2 linked regions of the Ruminococcus sp. HUN007 genome follow. The protein of the gene in region 1 interacts with the protein of each later gene in a pairwise test. Links are inferred from orthologs where the notes say so. Each region holds a gene or a part of one and is shown in the gene's direction. Other genes may lie near its edges.

Region 1 (17,523 bases):
GGATTATTTATTCAAAACGAGATATGAAATCAAAAAACATCGAAAAGGTTAAACCGGGCTGCCAATGCAGCCCGGTTTTATAAGTAGCACCATCAAAACAATGTTTTGATGGTACCATTTCTAATCACTGCAGCTTGATCTGCTGCAGTAAATACGAAGTAAAATGCACCGGATCCGGTGAGTTTATGCATTTTAAGTGCAACTCATGCCTGAATCCGGTGCATCTTGTTTCTTACCTCTTTTTTACGAAACGGATTTATGATATACTGAAAATACAGACAGGAGGTATGAAAATGAAGTTTCGGATTTCTGTTTCAGATGAAAAACAAAGCTTAGTAGAAAAATTTCTTGCAGAACACGGTATTGAGATCGGTGAGGATGCGGAATATGTGATTTCGGAATCTTCAGGATATGCCTCTTTCCTTGCGGCGCGCGGCAAAGACAGGGAGACTGTCCGGATATCGGCAGATGAGGTCGTGTTTATCGAATCTTTCGGGAAGGATATCGAGATACACACCCTTAAGGATACATACTATTCACAGGACCGTATCTATCAGCTTGAAACAAAGCTTGATCCGAAGGAATTTTTAAGGATAAGCAAGTCGGTCATCATTTCACGGAAACATGTGAAAAAGATACGACCGGCGCTTTCGATGAAATATGTACTTACAATGACGGACGGAACTCTGGTGGATGTGACGAGAAGCTACTACAGCGAGTTCCGGAGATTCTTTGATTTCTGACAAGGAGGAATGAAAAATGGGAATTATGAAATCTTTACTTATAGTCGTTGCTGCTGCGGCAGTGATAATACTGGGCCTTTGCATTTACCTTTATAACAGGCGTCTTGACAAGATAGCCAAAGGTGAGGCCCGCGGAACGCATACTTCAGTTCCGGAACCTAAAATGACAGCTCTTATAGTATATCTGGCTTTTATTTTTCTGATAGTATGGATCACTCTGATCAACAGTCAGCGTATCACTTCGCAGTCGGAAAATTATATTGACGATATCATGGATATGAAGACGGAAATATCTGATCTGCGCCGTGAAATAGAAGAAAACGCAACACATTTCAGACGCATTTCATATGTTACGAGAAATGCTGATTTTAAAGAAAAGATGGTTGATATAGTCTATACCATTGAGCTGAAAGAATATTCAGATGACACCAAAGTAACGGTAAACATTGACGGAACAGATGTCGCTCTTGAAAAATATGCTCCGGGACTTTACAGCGGTTCGTTCAGGGCAGATATGTTTAAAGTCATAGATAACGCGGTAGTAAAAATAACTGACGACGGAAGAACTGTTACTGAGGATGCAGATGTATTTGAAGACGAAATATTTCAGAATGTGATCCCGCAGATCTCGGTGGCATATAATAACGCATCTACATTAATTGCCGGAGGAAATATCAGCTTTGAAGGCGGTTATTTAGTCGAAGCTGAAGACCCGGAGAATATTGAATCGATAAAAGTAACCTACATGGCAGGAAGCGAGGATATTAAAACAGTAGATATAACTGAAGATTTCCGTAACGGAAACACGATAAACTGCGATAAGATCACTACTAAAGATAATACGATTTCATTCAGATTTGAAGTTGTAACAAAGAGTGGACTTAAACTTGTTGATACTCACAACGTATGCCATAAGGATCTTCCGGAATATCCGGATGATCATAAAGCAGTCTATGATCCTGACGGTAACAAACTGTGGGATAATGAAACTTAAGAATGAAAGGAAGTCGCCGTCTCTTCCGGGCCGTCGACTGCTATTGAAATCATCAGCCACCCCGCCGGGTGGCTGATGATATTTTACAACACGTACCATTCCTTTAACGGCTTTAACTTTCCCTTATCACATAAAAACAAACTCCCCGGAACTGCTCATACGAACAGCTCCGGGGAGCATCATTTTGGGATCATAACTTAGCGAGGTATTATCCCTCAATTGCAATATACTTGTGATTCTCCAGCTTCTTAGGTTCTGCCTTCGGAACGCAGATGTTCAGAACACCGTCCTCAAACTTCGCCTTCACATCGGCTTCTGTAACAGTATCTCCGATATAGAAGCTCCTCTGCATTGCGCCTGCATAACGCTCCTGACGGATCAGCTTGCCCTTCTTAGTTTTTTCGTCCTTGTCAAGTCCCTTTGCGACACTGACAGTCAGATAACCGTTCTGAAGCTCAAGATTGATCTGATCTTTCTTGAAGCCCGGCAGGTCGATCACGATCTCATAGTGATCATCATGCTCATGAACATCAGTCCTCATGACCTGGGCGGCGTGTTTACCGTACAGCTTCTTCTCCACGTCTCTGCTGAAATCAGGAAATCTGAAGAAATCATCGAATAAGTTTTCACCGAAAATGCTTGGATACAACATAGGTCAGTCCTCCTTTTTTACTCGTCACATTGTTTCCATTGCTTCGAGCAAGGGGACGGAGGGTTCAGCACCCGGATCCTTTTGTGCTTCTCTGTTCCTTTGTTCTGATTATATTATAGCATTCTTGATTAGCACTGTCAAGGGGAGAGTGCTAATTTTCACACAGGTTTCATATTACTGTTTTTTATTAACAAGTGCATCGTTGAGCTCAGAAAGCCTTGATTTCATGAGACCTATAGGTTATACTATATTTGGGAAACTTACTCAGTCTGTTTTTCAGGAGGTACAAAAATGAGAAAATCAAAATTTTTAACAGTCTGCTGCGGAAGTGTTCTTGTCGCTGCGGCAATGTTCATGAATGCCGGAAGATTAAGTGCGGAAGGGTTACTAAACTACGATGTGGACGGAAACGGTACTGTTAATGTGCTGGACCTGATACATCTGAAGTCGTATCTGATTGGAGAAGAGAAACCGAATGAGCCGGAGAAAACTGAACCGAAAGAAGGTCAGACCGACTATAAGATCTCGAAGGATTACATCGATGCGATAAAAAAGATCGATGCCGATGATGTGGAGATCGAAAAGAAATGGCTGATCGATAAGGATAGGATCCCGTATAATCTTTCTTGGGTGGAGCATGTTATCGAGATCGAGCAGACATATGTGTGCTTTTCGCCTGAAATGAGACTCAGAAAATACGACAGCGGTGCGTCCTATGAATTTACGGTAAAATCCAATATGAGAAGCGACGGCCTTGCTCGTGACGAGACCAATATCGCAATAACGGAAGATGAGTACAACGACATTATAAAGAAAAAGGAAGGTAATACTATCCACAAGACAAGATATCAGTTTATGGATGCCGGTCAGGTCATCGCCATTGATATTTTCCACGGCGATCTTGACGGGCTTGCCTATATGGAGATAGAATTCCCTGACTTCAGTGCGGCAGAAAAATATCAGACTCCGGACTGGGTAATAGCCGATGTTACCTCTGATATCAGATACAAGAACGGCCATCTCGCAAGATTCGGCATTCCTGAGCGTGAATGATCCTGCACCGTAACAGTTCCACTTGATAAAAACGCGAAAATATGGTACAATTATAGTTCCTGCAGTGTTTGTAAAGGAGTCGCTGATCAGTGCCTGTGAGTGTTATCGTACTCCTCAGGTGCTATCCGAAGTAAACCGAAAGGAATAGATGAGATGACTGTTATAATCGCAGAAAAACCGAGTCTTGGAAGAAATATCGCAGCGGCAATAGGCGGTATGTCAAAGAGGGACGGATTTCTGGAAGGCAACGGATATATCGTTACATGGGCGTTCGGCCATCTGTTTACTCTGGCTGATATAGAAACCTACAATCCTCTTCCTGAAGGGGAAAAATACTGGACACTAAAGAATCTGCCGTGTTTCCCTGAGTCGTACAGATTTGAGCTGAAAAAAGATACATCAGGCAGGCAGGATGACGGTGTAAAAAAACAGTTTGAAACAATAAAGGAACTCTGCCTCCGCGAAGATACAGATACCATAGTAAATGCGGGAGACTCGGACAGGGAAGGCGAGATCATCGTCCGTCTGTGCATAAGCAACGCTCTGAAAAACAATAACGCAGTGAAGACGGTAAAGCGCCTCTGGCTTCCGGATCAGACTCCGGAAACTATCACTAAGGCTCTTGCAGGCATGGAAGATGACAGCAAGTACGACAACCTTGCAAACGAAGGCTTTGCACGTATGTTTATCGACTGGCTTTACGGCGTTAATCTCACAAGATACGCTACTCTGAAAAGCGGCACACTTCTGAGAGTCGGAAGAGTCATCGTTCCGATAGTAAAGGCTATCTACGAACGTGATATGGCAATAAAGAATTTCGTGCCGGAAAAATACTACTCGCTCGTGAGCAAGGCTGAGACAAACGGTGCGGTCGTTCTTCTTCAGAGCAAGGCGAAGTTCGACAAGGACAAGCTTGCCGATGCTGAAGCGCTTGCGGCAAAATACAATGCAGCTGATGCGGTCGTAACAGCAGTCAAAAGAAAAAAGGACAAGCTGCTTCCGGGCAAGCTCTATTCGCTTACCAAGCTTCAGAACGTTCTCGGCAAGAAATACAAGATGTCAATGCACGATTCGCTTGCCATCGTTCAGAAGCTCTACGAGGAAGGGTATGTGACCTATCCGCGTACCAACTCGGAATATCTTGCAACAGCTGAAAAGGACAAGATAAAGAAAATCATCGAAAATGTATCAAAGCTCGGCTATCCGGTGGAGTTCAAAGATAACAAGACTATTTTCGATGACAGTAAAATAGAATCACACTCGGCACTGACACCTACCTACAAGATACCGGACAAGAACAAGCTGAGTGATGACGAGAAAAAGGTCTATGCAACGATAATGAGGCGTTTTGCGGCAGTGTTCTGCGCAAAGCCGTGTATCGCTGACAAGACTGAAATAAAGATCGATGTAGGCGGCATGGAGGAGTTTACACTTAAGGGAACGGTCATCGTTGAACCGGGCTGGACCAAATACGACGACTGTACTCTCAAGGATAAGGTTCTGCCGGCTCTTTCAAAGGGTGACAAGGTAAACACGGACTTTAAGCCGGTGGAAAAGGAAACTTCGCCGCCTAAGCACTATACGATCGAAACCCTTAACAATTATCTGAAGAATCCGTTCAAGGAGGATAAGGCCGCACTGAAGGAACAGGAAGGCAATCAGCAGGAAGGCGAGAGCATCGGTGCAGATGATGCCGAAGAGTACAGAGCAATATTCGAAGGACTTGAACTCGGTACGGAAGCTACACGAACAGGCATTATCGACAATGCGAGACGAAGCAAGTACATACTTCTGAAAAAGGACGTTTACACGATACTTCCTGACGGTATCTTTCTCGTTGAGGCACTTACCCGCATGCATATCGGTATGGATAAATACAAGACCGCTGAACTTGGCCGTTCGCTTAAAAAGGTGTACCGCGGCGAGATAAAGGTAGAGGACAGCACGGATCTTGCACGACGCGAGATAGAAGAGGTATTCTCCGGATCAATGATGACCGCGGAAGATTCCGACGACGGATTTGTGGGTGATGTAGCCGGAAAATGTCCTTTATGCGGAAATGACGTAAAGCGTACAAGGTTCGGCTACGGATGCAGCGGCTACAAGGAAGGCTGCAAGTTTTCGGTAAACGGAGTTATATGTCAGAGAGTTATTTCACTTGCGAACGTAAAGCTCCTTCTTTCCGAAGGAAGAACAGCGAAGATAAATAATTTCATCTCGAAAAACGGAAAGCCGTTCTCAGCGTACCTAAAGCTTGAAAACGGCAGAGCAGTATTTGATTTTTCTGATTAACAATAAAGACCGTCCCGCCGGATATATGATTCCGGAGAGACGGTCTTTTTATATCTGATCAGTTTAACTTAGGAAACGCTGATTAATTCATAAATCAGCGCGGGGATCCGGGGCGAAGCCCCGCAAATCCCACCTTTGTAAATCCGGCGAAGCCGGATTTACGATTTAATCAGTGTTTTCTTAACTTACTGAATTTCATTGCTGAATTTCGGTTCGCATGTGAGATTTACACCGAGACGCTTGAATGTCATTTCATCCTGCTGCGAAAGGATAACTGTTGAGTGTACTTCACAGCCTCTGAGCTTGTCAATCTGGTCAGCAGCGATCTTTGCCTTTTCACTTGTTGTGGCACAGATGGAAAGAGCAATAAGGGTCTCGTCTGTGTGGAGACAAGGGTTGTTGTTTCCGAAGTGTGAAACCTTGAGTTCCTGAATAGGTTCGATTATTTCAGGTGACATGAGGAGAACGTCATCGTCAATGTTTCCGAAGTGCTTAAGAGCATTGAGGATAAGAGCTGAAGCTGCGCCCATGAGCTTTGAAGTCTTTCCTGTGATGATAGTTCCGTCAGGGAGTTCCATCGCAGCGGCAGCGTCACCGGTTGCGGCTTCCTTTGCAAGAGCAGCAGCGGCAACCTTACGGTCAGAAGGCTGAACGCCTGCCTGCTTCATAAGAAGTTCAAGCTTTATGATCTCGTCGTCCGGTACAGTACCTTTTCTGCGTCCGCAGAGTGCAACGTAGTATCTTCTGATTATTTCTTCCTTAGACGCTTCGCTTACAGCCTCATCGTCGAAAATACAGTTGCCTGCCATATTAACGCCCATGTCAGTAGGTGACTTGTACGGTGATTCTCCGAGAATTGTTTCGAACATGGCATTGAGAACAGGGAAAACCTCAACGTCACGGTTGTAGTTTACAGTTGTTTTGCCGTATGCTTCAAGATGAAATGGGTCGATCATGTTCACATCGTTGAGGTCAGAAGTAGCAGCTTCATAAGCTATATTGACCGGATGGCGGAGCGGGAGGTTCCAGATAGGGAAGGTCTCGAACTTTGCATATCCGGCATCTTTGCCGCGCTTGTTTTCATGGTAGAGCTGTGAAAGGCAGGTCGCCATCTTTCCGCTTCCCGGACCAGGTGCTGTTACAACAACAAGACGGCGTGTGGTTTCAATGTAGTCATTCTTTCCGTAACCGTCATCGCTGATGATGAGCGGAATGTTTGAAGGATATCCCTTAATGTTGTAGTGGTGATAAACCTTAACACCGAGAGATTCAAGACGCTTCTGGAAAGCTTCAGTGGTATCTGAGCTTTCGTACTGTGTGAGAACTACACTGCTTACGTAGAGCCCGATCTTCGTGAAGATGTTGAAAAGTCTGATCACTTCCTTGTCGTAGGTGATACCGATATCGCCTCTGACCTTGTTCTTTTCAATATCTCCGGTGTTGATAACAATTACGATTTCAGCTTCATCCTTGAGCTGAAGGAGCATCTGAAGCTTACTGTCCGGCTTGAAACCCGGCAGAACACGTGATGCATGATAGTCGTCAAAGAGCTTGCCGCCGAATTCAAGGTAAAGCTTGTCCTTGAACTTTGAGATACGTTCTCTTATGTGTTCCGACTGCATTTTTAAATACTTATCGTTATCAAAACCGATTTTTTTCATTGAATGACCAACCTTTCAAATAATCGTACTTCCTTATATCGATACAAATAAACCACCAAATATTATATAATATTTGAGCTCCAAATACAAGTGAGCAAAAATCGTTTAATTTGTGTAAATCAACAAAGGTTACTATTCACGACCTAATTTTCCCAGTACAAAAGAAAACAACACCACTGGACCGGTTTTATTACCGGCCTGGTGGTGCTGTATTTTTTATTATTCACATTCAGCAAATATTTCTTCGACAGTATATGGGTTACCATCACATAATCTTGTTAATGCATCATATTCGTTGATTCCATTTCTTCGGCATGTTTCAATGTATGTACGAATCATTGCATAGTTATTTGCTGTTTTTGAAGATGCGAACTGACCTGACACCTTCATTTTTGTTTTCGTCCCACGTAGTGCTCGTTCTGAGAGATTATTTGTTGTAGGCAGACTGAAATCATATACCCAGGCGAAGTAATTGCTGCGATATTTTATGATTCTGCGTATCAGAGCGCGTTCCGGACCGCCTGAATATTTTGATGTATTCGCTTCTGCCAGCGTTTCTGCTCTTTGCAGAAGTTCTGTAAGCTTGCTTTCAAAATTTTCAAGATATCCATCATCAAATCGTGTTGTTCCTGCTTGTATCAGATTCTTTCGGTCTTTTATCGTTGCTGATATCAATGCTTTTATTTCAAGCAGTACTTCATGATTGGTTTCATCTGCAAGTTTCTGAAGATCGCGCTGCAAATGTGCATTACACTCAATATTTATGAACACAAAACGTTCATTGTAATTGATGCTGTTATGATCATGCATAACAGATGTTTCAGCAGAAAGATTTTCAAGTATTCCATCCAGAAGAATTCCGTTCATATCTTTGTTTTCATGGGCTGCAAAGAACGCGATTCTTTCGTCTCCGTAAAATCTCAGGCAGATTCTTTTGGTATCGGCGTAAACCACGGTATCATCCCAGTAAATGAGCAGTCTTTTAAGTAACTCCCTTCGCAAATCATTATGAAAAACTGCCAGTGCTTTGGCGGCTCTGGCCTGTACTTTAGCTACATACCCTTCACTCGGACTGATCTCTCCGTTTGTTATGCCCTGAAAGAATACAGGAACCTTATTTATTGACGAATTCATAATATTCAGCAAAACAAGTATCATTGCCTGTACGTTTGCTCCATATCTTACTTTCGTTCTTTTTTCAGGTGCCGTTCTGCTGATCACCAGGGTCCCGCAATTCTTACATTTGTAGACGTAATACTTATGCTTCACCCTCTTTACTTTAACTTCTACTTCTATTTCATAGCGATTTTCTGTTTTTCCGGTATATTCAAACTCATCTTTTTTGCATTTCGGACAACAGTCATCTTCAGTTAAACAATGTTCCGTTATATCAGTTATTGCTTCTTCTGCAGGTGGTTCAAGCTCTGATCTTTTATGCCCTGTTTGGCCTCCTTTGGAATTATCGGTTTCTTCTCTGCTGTTTGGTCTTGCTTTTGATTTCCCGATTGGTGTCTGCGATGTAGGCAGAGATGTATTGGTTCCATCTCTGTCCTGTACCGCTTTCATATGCCGGATCTCGGCTTTAAGTGTTTCTATTATGGTGTCTTTCTCGTCAAGTGCTTTTTGATATTCTTCGTCCTTCTTAGCAAGCTTTTTTTGATACTCACAGAACAAATCATAGTTTTCCTGTCTTAATTTACAGATTGTATCTATCTTTTCATCAAGCTCTTTGGTGTGATTTTCGCATTCAATTACAAGCTGTTCATACCAGATATCGCGTACTTTCTTCACTGCATTTTTTGATGACCGAACTTGTCTGCAAAGCTGTTTTATCCGCCTCTGATATCCAAGATATATGAGATGATGATTATGCTGCAGTTTTTTATATCTCTCACCATTTTCAAATTCTTTTACCAGACGTTTAAGTCTTTTATTTTCATATTGTAATGATGTATTGATAAAAAACTGCCTGTTCATAGCTTGCTTCCTGTTCTGTTTTATTTCTGTTCCAGCGCTCTTTCTGCTGATTCCTTTATGTTCAGTAAGTGATTTTTAAGAATAGCATTTTGTTTTTCAAGTTCGCTGATTCTTTTATCTTTCTGTATACTTTCTTCTTTTAGTTTTTTTATGATTTCCTTGTAATCCGGTTCTGCTGTTACCTTCGTTTCAACAGTATTGCTATTTGATTCTGATTTAGCCTTTCGTCCCGGCTTTCCTGTAGACGGTATCAGTTCTCCCGTTACCGGATCTTCCACTCCAAGATACTTGCGTATTGGTCTTGATTGTTTGGTTACAGGGTCGTAGTGTGATGTTGATTCATAAAGAACCACTCTTCCGGTTTTCTTATCTGTGTAGCGTACAATCGACATGATTTCAGCTTCCTTTCTACACTTGGTACTTATTATTATATCACATACCAACGAAAATGTCAATAGTTTTATTGGTATCTATTTAAACAAATACCACTATGCTTTTTTGTACTTTTTTTACGTAAAAAAACAGTGCTGAAAACATCGCATTTTCAATGTTTTCAGCACCATTATCATTTTTCTATTTTACATTATTTGGCCGTGAATAGTAACCAACAAAGTGCGGCACTGTCTGACACAATCAGAAATAACAACGGCACCTCAGTTTCTGAGGTGCCGGAAAGTGTGTTTTATTATGTGCCAGTTATTTTTTCTTCCTTAACATCACACACGCAGCGGCTGCTGTGAAAAATCCTGTTAGAACTACAGGGCTTATGCCGCGGTCGGATGTGGCAGGGGAGGAGGAGACGCTCTTTACTGATACTGTTGTAGTTGATGAAGCTGGTGCTTCGGTTGTTACAGCAGTTGTTGTTTCTTCCGGAGGTATATAACCACCGCCGTTAGCTGGAATGTTGGGTATTTTCGAAACAGCTGTTGTTGTAACTGCGGCTGTTGTCCAGTCTACTGAAGATATCACAGGCGGCGCATCGGTAACTGCGGCAGTTGTAACAGCGTTTTCACCGATAATCTTATCCGGATCGATATCTGAACGCATATCTTCAGGGAGAGCGTTGAAAGTTGCGGTGTCGATCATCTCATATTTTATAATGTTCGAGAGGATAGTATCGTTATCTTCTCCGGTGATATCGCTGATGATAAGCTCGGCGATCTTTATGTGGCCTGCTTCAGTCGGATGAACGTCACCTGAACGGATGTAGTCATCGGAACGGCCTTTGAAATTCTCGAAAACAGGAACAAGCTTTATTCCGTCGATAGCGGCAAGCTCTTTGTTGTAGGCACTGATGCTGTTCTGAGCGAAAGTGCCGAGGATGCGCATTGTATCGTTGTCGCTTGACAGATATGAGTCAAAAGGATTGTACATTTCAAGGAAATATATTTCCGCATCAGGATATTTAGCCCTTGTCTCATCAACGATCTTTACAGCGTTTGCTGCTGCATTTTCGGTTACTGTATTTACTTCAGCCAGTTTCGCAGTGAAAGCTGTCTGGTCTGCGGAGATCTTCTGAGTGATAACTGCTCTTTTTTCCGGTGTAAGAGTGGCAAGTGTATCGCCTTCATCCATGTACGGCTTAAGAGCTTCTTCGAAAAGATCAAGATAGTCGTTGCCGCCTGATGATATCATAACATACTTTACATCGGCTGCTGTGCTTCCTGCTATGATCTGATAATTAAGTATCTGGGCAGATGTTGCGCCGATCCTTGCGTCGGAAACTCCGACATCGATACGACCGGAATGAATAAGATAGTATGTTACGCATTCGGCGAATGACTCAAAAGCTGATTCACCTGCAGCTACAGGACCGATACCTGAAGCAATACTGTCTCCGGCTGTGAATGAACATTTGGCTGAGACTGAAGAAATTGTCACGGATGCGAGAAGAGAAAAGGAAATGACGATACCAAGTATCCTTTTCAGATTTGCTTTCATAAATATACCTCCCTTTAAAACAAACAGAGGGCAAGCATAGCCTGCCCTCTGAAAACTTATTCGTGAGAATAATTATTTTTTTGATTAGCCAAGTTCAGCAAAGTACTTGATTGTTCTAACCATCTGTGATGTGTATGAGTTTTCGTTGTCATACCATGAAACAACCTGTACTTCGTAGAGATCGTCAGCGATCTTTGAAACCATTGTCTGTGTAGCATCGAAGAGTGAACCGAACTTCATGCCGATAACGTCTGAAGAAACGATCTGGTCTTCGTTGTAACCGAATGATTCGGAAGCAGCAGCCTTCATTGCAGCGTTGATGCCGTCAACTGTTACGTTAGCACCCTTAACAACTGCTGTGAGGATTGTTGTTGAACCTGTTGGAACTGGAACTCTCTGTGCAGAACCGATGAGCTTGCCGTTGAGTTCTGGAATTACGAGACCGATTGCCTTAGCAGCACCTGTTGAGTTAGGTACGATGTTAGCAGCACCAGCTCTTGCTCTTCTGTAGTCGCCCTTTCTGTGAGGACCGTCGAGGATCATCTGGTCGCCTGTGTAAGCGTGGATTGTGCTCATGATACCGCTCTGGATCGGAGCATACTTGTTAAGAGCATCAGCCATAGGAGCGAGGCAGTTTGTTGTGCATGAAGCAGCTGAGATGATCTTGTCATCCTTTGTAAGAGTCTTTTCGTTTACGCTGTATACGATAGTCTTGAGGTCATTGCCTGCAGGAGCTGAGATAACAACCTTCTTGGCACCAGCATCGATGTGAGCCTGTGACTTATCCTTTGAGCAGTAGAAACCTGTGCATTCGAGAACTACGTCTACGCCGATCTCGCCCCAAGGAAGTTCTGCTGCGTTAGCCTTTGCATAGATTGTGAGTGTCTTACCGTCAACAGTGAGAGTACCCTTTTCGTCATCAGCTGTAACTGTGTGCTTGTTTTCGCCGATCTTTCCGCAGTATCCGCCCTGAGCTGTATCATACTTGAGGAGCTGAGCGAGCATTGAAGGCTTTGTAAGGTCGTTGATAGCAACTACCTCATATCCTTCAGCGTCAAACATCTGTCTGAAAGCGAGACGACCGATACGTCCGAAACCATTGATTGCAACTTTAACTGACATAGTTAAAATACCTCCATAAATAATTGTAATAAAAAATATTATATTTCTATTCTATATCAAAACCCGTATAATTTCAAGTGCTTTTCAAAAAAAGTTATGACGGGCTGTTAAAAAAACAGATAGGAAAAAGCAATAATTCTATTGATTTTACCACGTTTCCGACAGCACGGGAGATGATAGAGAAGTGAAATCAGTTTATATTGGATGAGAAAACGCCGCTGGTGGAAATGAATCCTGTTTTTGACACTGAAACCGGTTCAAGTGCTGATGTGTCATATGCGAGATATGCGTTGAATGCAGCAATAGGCTCTGTTACATTCTTCAGACTGCACTTTACAGTTACTGTATCGCCCGGCTTTCCGCTTGCGCTGGTAACAGCAAATGAAAGACCGGAATCAGGAACAGCGGTATCCTCTGCAGTTTCGTTTACTCCTATATATCCCGGAATATATTTTATATCAAGATCCTTTATAGGGTCTCCATCATTACAGAATGAAGGTGAACGATCCGAGTCCTCGAAAAACTGGATCTCATATTTTCCGTTCTTTGCGCCGTCCTTTATTTTGAATGTAATGTCCAGAATTTCTGTATCTGATGTAATATTTTTAAATACTGCCTTTCCGTTTACATTTGCAACATCTGCGTACCAGAGCATTGCTACAAGTTCGTCAGCAGGCTTTAAAGGAGCAGCGTTGTTTTCACTGCTTTCGCTGTTACCGTTGTTTCCGTTGCTGCCGTTGCCGCCATTGTTTCCGTTATCTGCTCCGGAAGGAGAGGCAGAAGACTTTGAAGGCTTTGCGGGAATGTTAGGCTTTGCCTTGTTGCCGCTTGCGTCAGTAATTACAGCACCTTTGTCATCAACGATGTTGAGTTCGGTAACCGGATTTCCCGCGTCATCCTTTACGACATCGCCCTGTGCATCAGTAACTTCAGCTACTTCTATTTTATAGCCGTCAGCATCCTTTTCAGGTATGTATTCGTCGTTCTGTGCGCTGTCATCAGACGGCTGTCCGGCAGAAGGTGATGATGTTGAGACCGTTCCGTCCGGAGAAGTGTTTTCACATGATGCGAAACATAATGCAGATGTCATAAGAACGGCACAGATAAAAATGCGTTTTTTCATTGTTTGATTCCTCCGTTACTTGACAGTAATACTTCCGTTTTTTGAATACCGGTGTGCGGATGAGAAGAGTTTCGGTATCACGGTCGTAGTCGTTGCACATTGCTGCGCCGTCACCGTCAAGATCCGTATCGAATGAAAGATCATATTTGCCTGCAGGAGTGTCATCCTTTACCTTTAATGTAACTGTGGCAAATGTAGTGTTGTCCCTGAATGACTGCTGTGAGCCGTCGAGATACAGGCAGACAAGTGTTGTTTTGTCAGGTTCGTCTTCCTTTTCGAAAGTGTTGAATGTAATATTTGAGTACATTACTGAATCTTCGTTTTCTTCATCGTCAGCATCGCCGCCGACTGCTGAAACGTATTCAAAATACTCCTTGTTGAAATCTATCCATGTGATAAGAGTTGTAAGTCCTGAGTTGTCAGAAAGATCTACCTTGAAGGTAACTTCTTCACCTGCACTTGCCTCAACGTCAGGAAGCGAAAGAGTAAGACTTTCATCAACGGTTTTCTGAGGAACCGGTGCGTCTTCGTTGGAAGCGTTCTCGTCCATCTTAGGAGGCTTTCCTATTTCCGCGCCGTCTGCAGTAGTTGTTTTTGGAGCAGACGCATCTGATGCACTGTCCTGTGCTGCAGAAGGATCTGCTGCGCCTTCACCGGCAGTGACTGCAGGTGAGTCAGGTGTTACGCCGGCATTGCCGTCAGGTTTTGCCTGTTCACATGATGTAGCTGTTAGAGTAAAAAGTGACACAGCAGCAATAAATGCTGTAATTGATTTTAACTTTTTCATGTATGTTATCTTCCTTTCATAACTGCTAAAAATTAGTAAAAACCGGCTCTTCAGCCATTCACTATTATATCATAACTGCATATGATGTGCAAGTAAAATGATATTTTTTCATTATTTTTTCAGAAAACTTATCACAATGTTAATGAAACACTGATCAAACCGGATTCCCTGAATACCACGCTGATCAGCTGACAAATCAGCGTACACACGCGGGAACACTGCCCGGTATGCTGCACAGTTCAGGAAACAGTGTGAGCGTGCGCGGAAGTATCCCGTTAAGGAATGACAGGACCAGACCGTAGTTTGTGAACGGTATGTTTTGCTTTCCTGCTTTTTCTGCTCTTGAATGCATCTCACGTTCGTTAAGCATACATCCTCCGCAGTGTATCACAAGAGAGTATTCAGAAAGATCCTCCGGAAATTCACGGCCGGATGTAAAGCGGAAATCAGGCGAAACACCTGTGAATTTTCTGATAAGGGCAGGGAGTTTCACTGTCCCTATGTCACCGCACTGCCTGTGGTGAGTGCAGCCTTCCGAGATCAGTACCCTGCTGCCGTCACGCAGATCACGGATGGCTCTGAGACCGAAAAGAGCCTGCTCAAGAACGCCTTTGTAGTTCGCCATCAGAATTGAAAACGAGGTAAGTGTTATGTTTTCCGGAGTTTTTCTGTTTATTTCAGCAAAAGCCTGACTGTCGGTTATAACGAGTTTAGGTTTCTTTCCGAGCAGTGAAAGGGTTTCTTCGTATGTTTCCGGCTGAGTTGCGACAGGTATTGCCTTTGCATCAAGTATTTCGCGCATGACCATCTGCTGCGGAAGGATGAGCCTTCCTTTCGGTGCGGCTTCATCAACAGGTATCACCAGCACGGCAATGTCAGCAGGGGAGAGCCTGTCTCCTATTATCAAGCCTTCTTTTTTCTGCGGTGTCGATATTTCTGCTATAAGTTTCTTCAGATCTGTGATATTTTCACCGGTCACCGAACTGACATAAACAGTATGTTTTGCGGAAACGGATCTGCCGGTATCCCCGTCCCGGGAGTCAGTGTCAGTACGGCCGGTAATACAAGTTTCCACGGATCCCGTTCTTTCTTTCATAAGATCACACTTTGTAAACGCTGTAATATACGGAATGTTTCTTTCGCTTAAGAGTCCGGTTATTTTTATGTCTTCTTCCGTAAGGCCTGTTCTGCTGTCGGCTGCGAGCACTGCGGCATCAGTTTTTTCAAGGATCTGTAAAGTTTTCTGTACACGCATTCCGCCGAGTTCTCCGCTGTCGTCATAGCCCGGTGTATCGATGATCATGACCGGTCCGGCAGGAAGAAGTTCCATTGCCTTGAACACCGGATCAGTCGTAGTGCCTTTTATATCAGATACTACTGACAGATTCTGACCGGTCACTGCATTTACCAGACTTGATTTTCCGGCATTTCTTTTTCCGAAAAAGGCTATGTGTATGCGCTCGGATGAGGGCACGTCGTTAAGTCCCATAATGACCTCCGTTAAAATCTGAAATCGCGTTTTCCTTCTGAGATCTCTGCAAGAAGTTCAGCGGTTTTATGTCTTGTTTTTTCGTTCGGTATATTTTCAAGTTCCGCTGAAATAAGTTTTTCACCTGTCTGCTTTGTACCCTCCGAAGCGTAGTCATCAAGATATTCCTTTAGGGTGAGAAGTGCGTTCGGAAGACAGCAGTTGTGGATCTGCATGTTCTTGCACAGAGCCATGAAACGGTCACCGGTTCTTCCTTCACGGTAGCAGGCGGTGCAGAAACTTGGAATATATCCCATCTGCATAAGCCAGTTTACCACTTCGTCAAGTGTACGTCTGTCACTTACCTCGAACTGAGCTGAACTTTCATCTTCCGGCTCTTCCTCACAGTATCCTCCGACGCTTGTTCTCGATCCGCCGCTTATCTGGGAGATGCCGCACTTCAGTACTCTTTCGCGACAGGCTGCAGATTCGCGGGTCGAGATTATCATTCCGGTATACGGAACAGCTATTCTGATACATGCAACTATCTTTTCGAATACGTCATCGCTTATTCCGCCGTCAAATACATCCGGATCGATGTCATCGGCTTTTCTTACACGCGGTACGCTGATGGTATGCGGCCCTACTCCGTGAACCGCTTCAAGGTGTTCAGCATGCATGAGAAGTGCTGCAAATTCATATTTGTACAGATCCAGCCCGAAAAGAACACCAAGGCCTACGTCGTCTATGCCGCCTTCCATCGCTCTGTCCATTGCTTCGGTATGGTATGCGTAATCGTGCTTCGGTCCGGTCGGATGAAGCTTTTCGTAGCTTTCCCTATGGTAAGTTTCCTGGAAAAGAATGTATGTGCCGATTCCTGCTTCGGCAAGCTTTCTGTAGTTCTCGACGGTGGTGGCAGCTATGTTTACATTGACTCTGCGGATGGCGCCGTTTTTGTGCTTTATACTGTAAATGGTCTTTATCGAATCGAGAATGTATTCAATAGGATTCATTTCAGGATCTTCGCCTGCTTCAATGGCAAGACGCTTGTGTCCCATGTCCTGAAGAGCGGTAACTTCCTTTACTATCTCATCCTGTGTAAGCTTTTTACGCGGAATGTGCTTGTTTTTCAGGTGATACGGACAGTAGACGCATCCGTTGACGCAGTAGTTGGAAAGATAGAGCGGTGCGAACATTACTATACGGTTTCCGTAGAAATCCTTCTTTATCTGACAGGCGAGATCAAGTATCTCACGGTTCATCTGTTCATCTTCGCACATGAGAAGAACAGATGCCTCACGGTGGTCAAGACCTTTGCGCATGCGTGCTTTTTCAAGTATTTTTCCGACAAGTTCAGTGTTGTTTCTGTTCTGCTCGGCATATTCGATGGTTTTAAGTACCTCTTCATCCGAAATAAATTCTTCGGCCTTAAGGGAACGTGGATCGTACATTTTTAAGGACTGCCTTTCAATTATAAAATATCAGTTTCTATTATACACCTAAAAAAAAATATACTCAACCTATTGCGGACAAAAAAATAATTGTGCTATAATCTATAGTGAATGTCACAGACAGATACAGTGAACGGATGGATCTTTCCGGCGTTTGCTGAATACTATAACTAATCAGAAGAAAGAAGGAAACTTGTGCTTAAGATAGATATTGCACTGAAGAGCATAGTTGACCTTACACCGGATATACTGAAGGAGA
Region 2 (6,071 bases), on another replicon or contig:
GTCTGCAGTGATCTGTATTCATCAGTCGTAAGCTTCTTTACAGGCTTTCCGCCGGATAATTTCTTTATCTGCTCGTTGAGCTGATCGATACGTATTTTGTTTCCTGCAGCGACCATTCCGGCCTTTTCCTTGTCACCGAGAATACTCAGTCTTTCACTGAGCTTGTCATATTCCGCGAGAATATCAATACTCTGGCGGATGAACTCTTCAGCATCGGAATATTCCGCAAACTGTCTGATCGGAGCGAGTGAGGAAAGTACTGATTTTTCAAGTTCCTCAATATTCTGCTGATGAAGCTCAGCGCTTCTTTCAATCTCGTTGATCTCAGAGCGGATCTGATAGAAAATCGGATCCGGTGAAGATATGTTCTTTTCGGAACCTTCCTTACCGGCAATGAACTGCTTCAGATTTTCCTCAGAAGATTTTATCTCATTTTCAAGAGAAGCAAGCTGCTTTTTAAGTGATGTATCTTTGCGTTTTATTTCATCGTACTGATTTCTTGCGATAGCAGCCTTTGCAACGTAATTGTCACGTTCAGTTGAACAAGCTGTACGCAGATCCCTGAATTTTCTTTCACGTTCACGCAGTGTTACTTCGTCAACACGGGCAATTTTGCTGACCTTCTTTTCTTTTCCGAGCTTTGATATGATAGCATAAAGATCAGAGAAGATCGCAATGCCGATTATAACAACTGCAACGATATTTGTAAGGAAAATTATCAGAAGAGTAATAAGAAATGCAAGGAGGAATATAGCCAGAATAAGGTTTTTACTCTTGTTTACTGCCTGTGTATTAACAGTGTAACTCGAATCATGAAGCTGAGATTCAGCCTGGGCGAGTTTGCTGCGCGTCATTTCTTCCTGCCTGCGGAGAGCCTGGTCAGCATCCTCCATTTTATCCTTTGCTGCACGGAGTTTTTCGGCAAGCTGATTACGTTCATTACGCTTTTCATCAAGCTGAACATGAAGTGTCCTTATGGTTTCTTCAGTGTTCTCAATGCTGCTCTGCAGTGTAATAACATTCTGAAGCGCTGAGTTGTCACCCTTTGGAGTATATCTGCCGAGATCAACGCTCAGGTTTGTCTTTTTCTGAAGTTCAGCATCAAGTTCTTTTCTAAGCTTTGAAATACGCTTGTAATTCTCGCATGATCTGTCAAAAGCTTCTCTGTGCTCAAGTATTTTTTCCTTTTTAAGCTTCTGATTCAGCCTGTTGTAGTTTTCCGATGCTGCCTTGAAGGAAAGCTCGCTGTTTTCAGAACAGTCATTAAGCGATTCAAGTTCCGTTATCATATCCTGAAGCTTCAGGTTTTCCTTTATCTTCTGGAATTTTCTTTTCTGCATATTGAACTTTGAATACAGTTCGTTGCAGTGATTCTGATGAGCGATCTTGTCATTTTCGATGTTTCTCGCACTTTTCAGTGTTTCCTCGAGTTCAGCCATTTCATTACGTTTGCTGCGCATTGAACTGCTCAGACTTCCCGGGAAATCTTCGTCACAGTAACTGTTGAGCATTTTTGCGACGCTTGAAACAGAAATGAGTTCCGAGGAAGTGGAAATTATGTTTGAAAGCAGCTTCTGCATTGCTGCATTGTAGTTCTTTGCGGACTTCGGAAGGTTGTCACTGTAGTTTACGTAGGAATTTCGGACAAACATTTCCTTGCTGACTCTGAAAAGATATTCACCCGGTTTAACGTTGTAGGCGAGTTTCTCGGATGTTCCCTTTGTTTTATTTGTAAGGGTGATAGTGTCCTTTTTGTATCTTCCTGCGTTGAATACTCTTTCTAGCAGATAATCGTCGCCGAGGTATTCAAAAACCATTGATCCGGTTATGTCAGATCCGTCAAGCGGAAGGTACTTTTCGCGTATATCCTCGCGGAAGTTGTTTACGGTGCCGTAGAACATGACAAGAATGAAATCCATAACCGCAGTTCTGTTCTCATCGTCAAGTCCGTAGAGGTAATTCATTTTATCTTCTGCTTTTACGTCAAAATTTCTTATGTTACCGAATTTAGTAATGTGTAGTTCTTTAATCTTCATAGAAACTTACCTCACCATCAAATGCTTTAAGTCCTATGTAGAGCGCGTTTTCGTACTGCTCCTTCTCCTCGTCGGAACTGCAGGAACTGATCTTTTCAAGCATTTTCTTTACAAAGATCCCTTTAAGTGAAAAGTCTGCGGCAAGAATGTTAATGTCGATATCAGGTCTTGTTTTGTTATATACTCTGACGTAGTAAAGGGTTTCGGAAAGTTCAGTGCATATCTGGGCAGATGCCGGCACAAATCCGTCCGGTATTTTTCCGGTCAGGGAGATCCTGTAAAGATTTTCTGCGTAGTTTTCACCGTATTTTTCTTTCAGTACATCATGAATTCTGCTGATTATCTTTGAATTTGTAGTCAGACTGCTTATATCGACTGAAACGTTTTCATAGGTACGGCATGATGTTTCCACAAAAGCAAGTTCAGCGCGGTGCTTGTAAACGTAGCCTGCGTAAACGCCTTTTTTCCCGCTTTCGTCAAATCCGTTTCCTTCCGGTGTTCCTGAATAGGAGTATGAGGTCATTCCGGCTTTCAGCACAGGCGTTGCACTGTGATAGTGACCGAGGGCGACATAGTCAAATCCGGAATTTTCGATATCCTTTACTGAAATAGGATTGTATCTTCCTGATTTTTCGTCTTTAACGAGTTCACCGTGGTAAACAAGAATGTTTATCATACTGTCATCAGGTGCCTTGATATCTTTTCCGCAGCCTTCCTGATAGCTTCCGAGGAACGAAGAACCGCACACTCTGAGGTTCTTTTCAGGAAATTCAAGAACGGTGTATTTCTTGAAAATAATGTGTACGTTCTGAGACCAGTTGTCGTCACTGAAAGGGGAGTCAATGGCAAAATAGTCGTGATTTCCAGCTGTGATAACGACAGTTGTATCCGGAATTGCAGCAAGAGCGTTTTTAACTTCGGTCAGTGCGGCAGAGTCAATATGATTGCTGTCAAACAGGTCGCCTGCAATAATAAGTAGTTCGATACCCTGACCTGAACAGATCCGGGTGATCTTTTTGAAAGTGTTAAGTATTTCGGCCTGTCTTGAAGCAGCTTTGTTGTTCAGAAATGACAGCTCAGCACCAATATGAAGGTCTGCGCAGTGCAGTATTTTTATTCGGTCATTCATTAAAAATAAACTCCTTCATAAAGTATATTTTTTTACTATATATAATTATAGCATGATTTAGTAAAATAGTAAAGGATTCATGAACAGATGTTAATATAAATTTAACGTCATATATCGGTGAAAACGACGAATATTTAACTAAACTGAAACTTAACCTAAAACTGATTTAAGCATTTTTCAGCATAAATAAGTCCGCAGACAGCAATAAATGCGTGGCTTGCGGACGGTTTTTCAGTCTCTTAAAGACAAATTCACAGTAATAAAGTACAGTTCGCCGGCGCAGATGTACGCTTTTCCTATTGTGCTCAGGCGAAAAAAATGCTATAATATAAGTTGAATTATATTCTGAAAGATCATAACAGGAGAGATATTTGAGGCTATGAAAAAATGGATAATAGGAGAACCGGACAGCAGAATTTCCGGGAAGATCACCTCAGGAAGTGACCTGACACCTCTGTGTGCGGAAGTGCTTGTTTCAAGAGGCATTACAGATCTTAAAGCAGCTGCTGAACTTATCAGGACAGATTCACTTGAATCACCTTTTCAGATAAAGGATATGGAAAAAGCAGCTGAAATAATCAACAGCGCTGCCGAAGAAGGCAGAAAGATCTGCATTTACGGTGATTATGACTGTGACGGCATTACTTCAACGGTAATGCTTTACTCCTATCTTGAATGTATCGGCGCCGATGTCTCTTACTATATACCTGAACGTTCCGAAGGCTACGGACTTAACGAAAATTCTGTCCGTGTTCTGGCAGAACGCGGAACAGAGCTCATTGTAACCGTGGACAACGGTATTTCTGCTGTCGGTGAAGCAAAGCTTATAAAAGAACTCGGAATGGATCTCGTTATTACTGATCACCATCAGCCTGGTGATGAGATACCGGAGGCTCTTGCAGTTGTCGATCCTCATCAGAAAGACTGCCCGTCGTCATTCAAATATCTCTGCGGTGCCGGTGTGGTACTCAAGCTTATCGCCGCAATGGAAGGCGGAGACTATGACAGTGTTCTGGAACAGTTCGGCGATCTCGCTGCCATAGGAACAGTTGCCGATATCGTTTCACTTACCGGAGAAAACCGGTTCATAGTCGAAAACGGACTCCTGATGATCAGAAACACTGAACGCTGCGGACTTATCGAACTCATGAAGGCTGCAGGGCTGTTTGATGAAAACGGAGAATGCAGGCCTCTTACATCCGAATCTGTGGCTTTTGCAATTGCTCCGAGAATAAACGCCTCAGGAAGATTCGGTTCTCCGGTTCAGGCCTTCGACCTCCTTATGTGTGATGATCCTGATGAAGCGGAACACATGGCGGCCGAGCTCAATGCACTTAACGAAGAACGCAAACAGGCCGAGGAAAAGATAACAAACTGTATTTTTGAACAGATAAATGACAATCCGGAGCTGCTTTCACAGCGCGTGCTCGTTTTCTGCGGTGAAAACTGGCATCACGGTGTAATTGGTATAGTAGCAGCAAAACTCCTTGAAAAGTACGGAAAACCGTGCTTTGTTATTACACTCGAAGGAGAAAGCGCAAGGGGTTCCGCTAGGGCGTTCGGGGACTTTTCAGTTTTTGAATGCCTTACATACTGCGAGAACATTCTTTCAAAATTCGGCGGACACAAGGGCGCCGGCGGATTTTCCCTTAAGTCTTCCGACACTGAAGCTTTCAGAAACAGGCTTCAGGAATACGCCGCTTCAGCGCATGAAACAATGCCGGTCTATGTTCTTAAAGCGGAAAAGGTGCTTAAACCGGCAGATATAAATGTACGGAACGTTGCAGGGCTCCGCATCCTCGAACCTTTCGGTCAGGACAACGAAAAACCGTATTTCGCTCTTGCCGGAGCCATTATCGATGATGTCATCCCGCTTTCCGGCGGTGCACATACAAAGCTTAAGCTGAACTACGGCGGATCATTCTTCTACGCACTCATGTTCAGGACAAACACTGATGAAATGAGATCGCTGAAAGGACAGAAGTACGATTTCATCGTATCTCTTGGTATCAACAGCTTCCGCGGAAACGAAACCGTTGATCTTCAGGTGGCTGACATGAGAAAGAGCGGCATCAATCAGGACCGCTTCTTTGCAGCGGAAGATGCATATGAAAAATTTAAGAGGAGTGAACCGCTTCCGGAAGCCTACTACAAACGAATGACTCCGGAACGAAATGAACTCATTAAAGTGTATACAGCACTTTCAGACAAGGATATTATGACAGAACAGCTCTACATGAAGAGTGACCCTGCTAATATAAATATTTGCAAACTCAGGATTTGTCTTGATGTTTTCAGCGAACTCGGTCTTATCAAAATGGACTACGCTGCAGACCGGTCACACAGACTTGTGGTCGATAAAAAGTCAAATCTTGAAGATTCAGAAATTTTAAGGGGGCTTAGAAGCAAATGGAAAACCAAAGCTGCACAATAAACATGGTCATACAGAAGATCCTCGACGAGGAAAAGCAGTATGACATGAGTAAAATAATTTCTGCCTACGAATTTGCTGAAAAAGCACACGAAGGCCAGAAAAGAACATCAGGTGAACCGTATATCGTTCATCCGGTTTCCGTTGCCTACATTCTTCTTGAACTCGGTATGGATACCGACACGATCTGTGCTGCAATGCTCCACGATGTTGTTGAGGATACTGACGCCACCCTTGAAGACATACAGAAAAAATTCGGACAGGACGTTGCGTGCCTGGTCGACGGTGTAACAAAGCTTTCAAAAGCTCCTATTTTCAATCAGGACGAGCAGCTCGCCGAGAACGTAAGAAAGATCCTTCTTGCCATGTCGCGCGACATAAGAGTAATGCTCATCAAGCTCTGTGACCGTCTCCACAACATGCGTACTCTTGCCTGCAGGCCGGGCGCCAAGCAGAGAAAAGCCGCTCTTGAAAC

The links.
Region 2: the proteins of CC97_RS17495 (region 1) and recJ interact in binary tests that used the Escherichia coli proteins (3 or more experiments, as listed by UniProt). The link is inferred for Ruminococcus sp. HUN007 from one-to-one orthologs.

Annotation. Positions count from the first base shown.
Region 1 is NZ_JOOA01000002.1:3,083,883-3,101,405, forward strand. Bases 3,222-6,164 are described here. They hold CC97_RS17495 (type IA DNA topoisomerase), read left to right. Parts: upstream 3,222-3,595; coding sequence 3,596-5,734; downstream 5,735-6,164. Other genes in these bases: CC97_RS19230 (hypothetical protein), read left to right, coding at 3,222-3,442; CC97_RS17500 (DUF1846 domain-containing protein), read right to left, coding at 5,920-6,164. Also shown: CC97_RS17475 (LytTR family DNA-binding domain-containing protein), read left to right, coding at 294-743; CC97_RS17480 (hypothetical protein), read left to right, coding at 760-1,737; CC97_RS17485 (Hsp20/alpha crystallin family protein), read right to left, coding at 1,946-2,389; more of CC97_RS19230, read left to right, coding at 2,681-3,221; more of CC97_RS17500, read right to left, coding at 6,165-7,395; CC97_RS17505 (transposase), read right to left, coding at 7,615-9,372; CC97_RS17510 (hypothetical protein), read right to left, coding at 9,393-9,764; CC97_RS17515 (SGNH/GDSL hydrolase family protein), read right to left, coding at 10,069-11,313; gap (type I glyceraldehyde-3-phosphate dehydrogenase), read right to left, coding at 11,398-12,435; CC97_RS17525 (cohesin domain-containing protein), read right to left, coding at 12,626-13,558; CC97_RS17530 (cohesin domain-containing protein), read right to left, coding at 13,494-14,345; [FeFe] hydrogenase H-cluster maturation GTPase HydF, read right to left, coding at 14,542-15,834; [FeFe] hydrogenase H-cluster radical SAM maturase HydG, read right to left, coding at 15,846-17,264; CC97_RS17545 (YqeG family HAD IIIA-type phosphatase), read left to right, coding at 17,460-17,523.
Region 2 is NZ_JOOA01000001.1:425,531-431,601, reverse strand. Bases 3,080-6,071 are described here. They hold recJ (single-stranded-DNA-specific exonuclease RecJ), read left to right. Parts: upstream 3,080-3,544; coding sequence 3,545-5,599; downstream 5,600-6,071. Other genes in these bases: CC97_RS01870 (bifunctional (p)ppGpp synthetase/guanosine-3',5'-bis(diphosphate) 3'-pyrophosphohydrolase), read left to right, coding at 5,575-6,071; CC97_RS01880 (DNA repair exonuclease), read right to left, coding at 3,080-3,165. Also shown: CC97_RS01885 (hypothetical protein), read right to left, coding at 1-2,036; more of CC97_RS01880, read right to left, coding at 2,026-3,079. UniProt on the Escherichia coli protein: Single-stranded-DNA-specific exonuclease.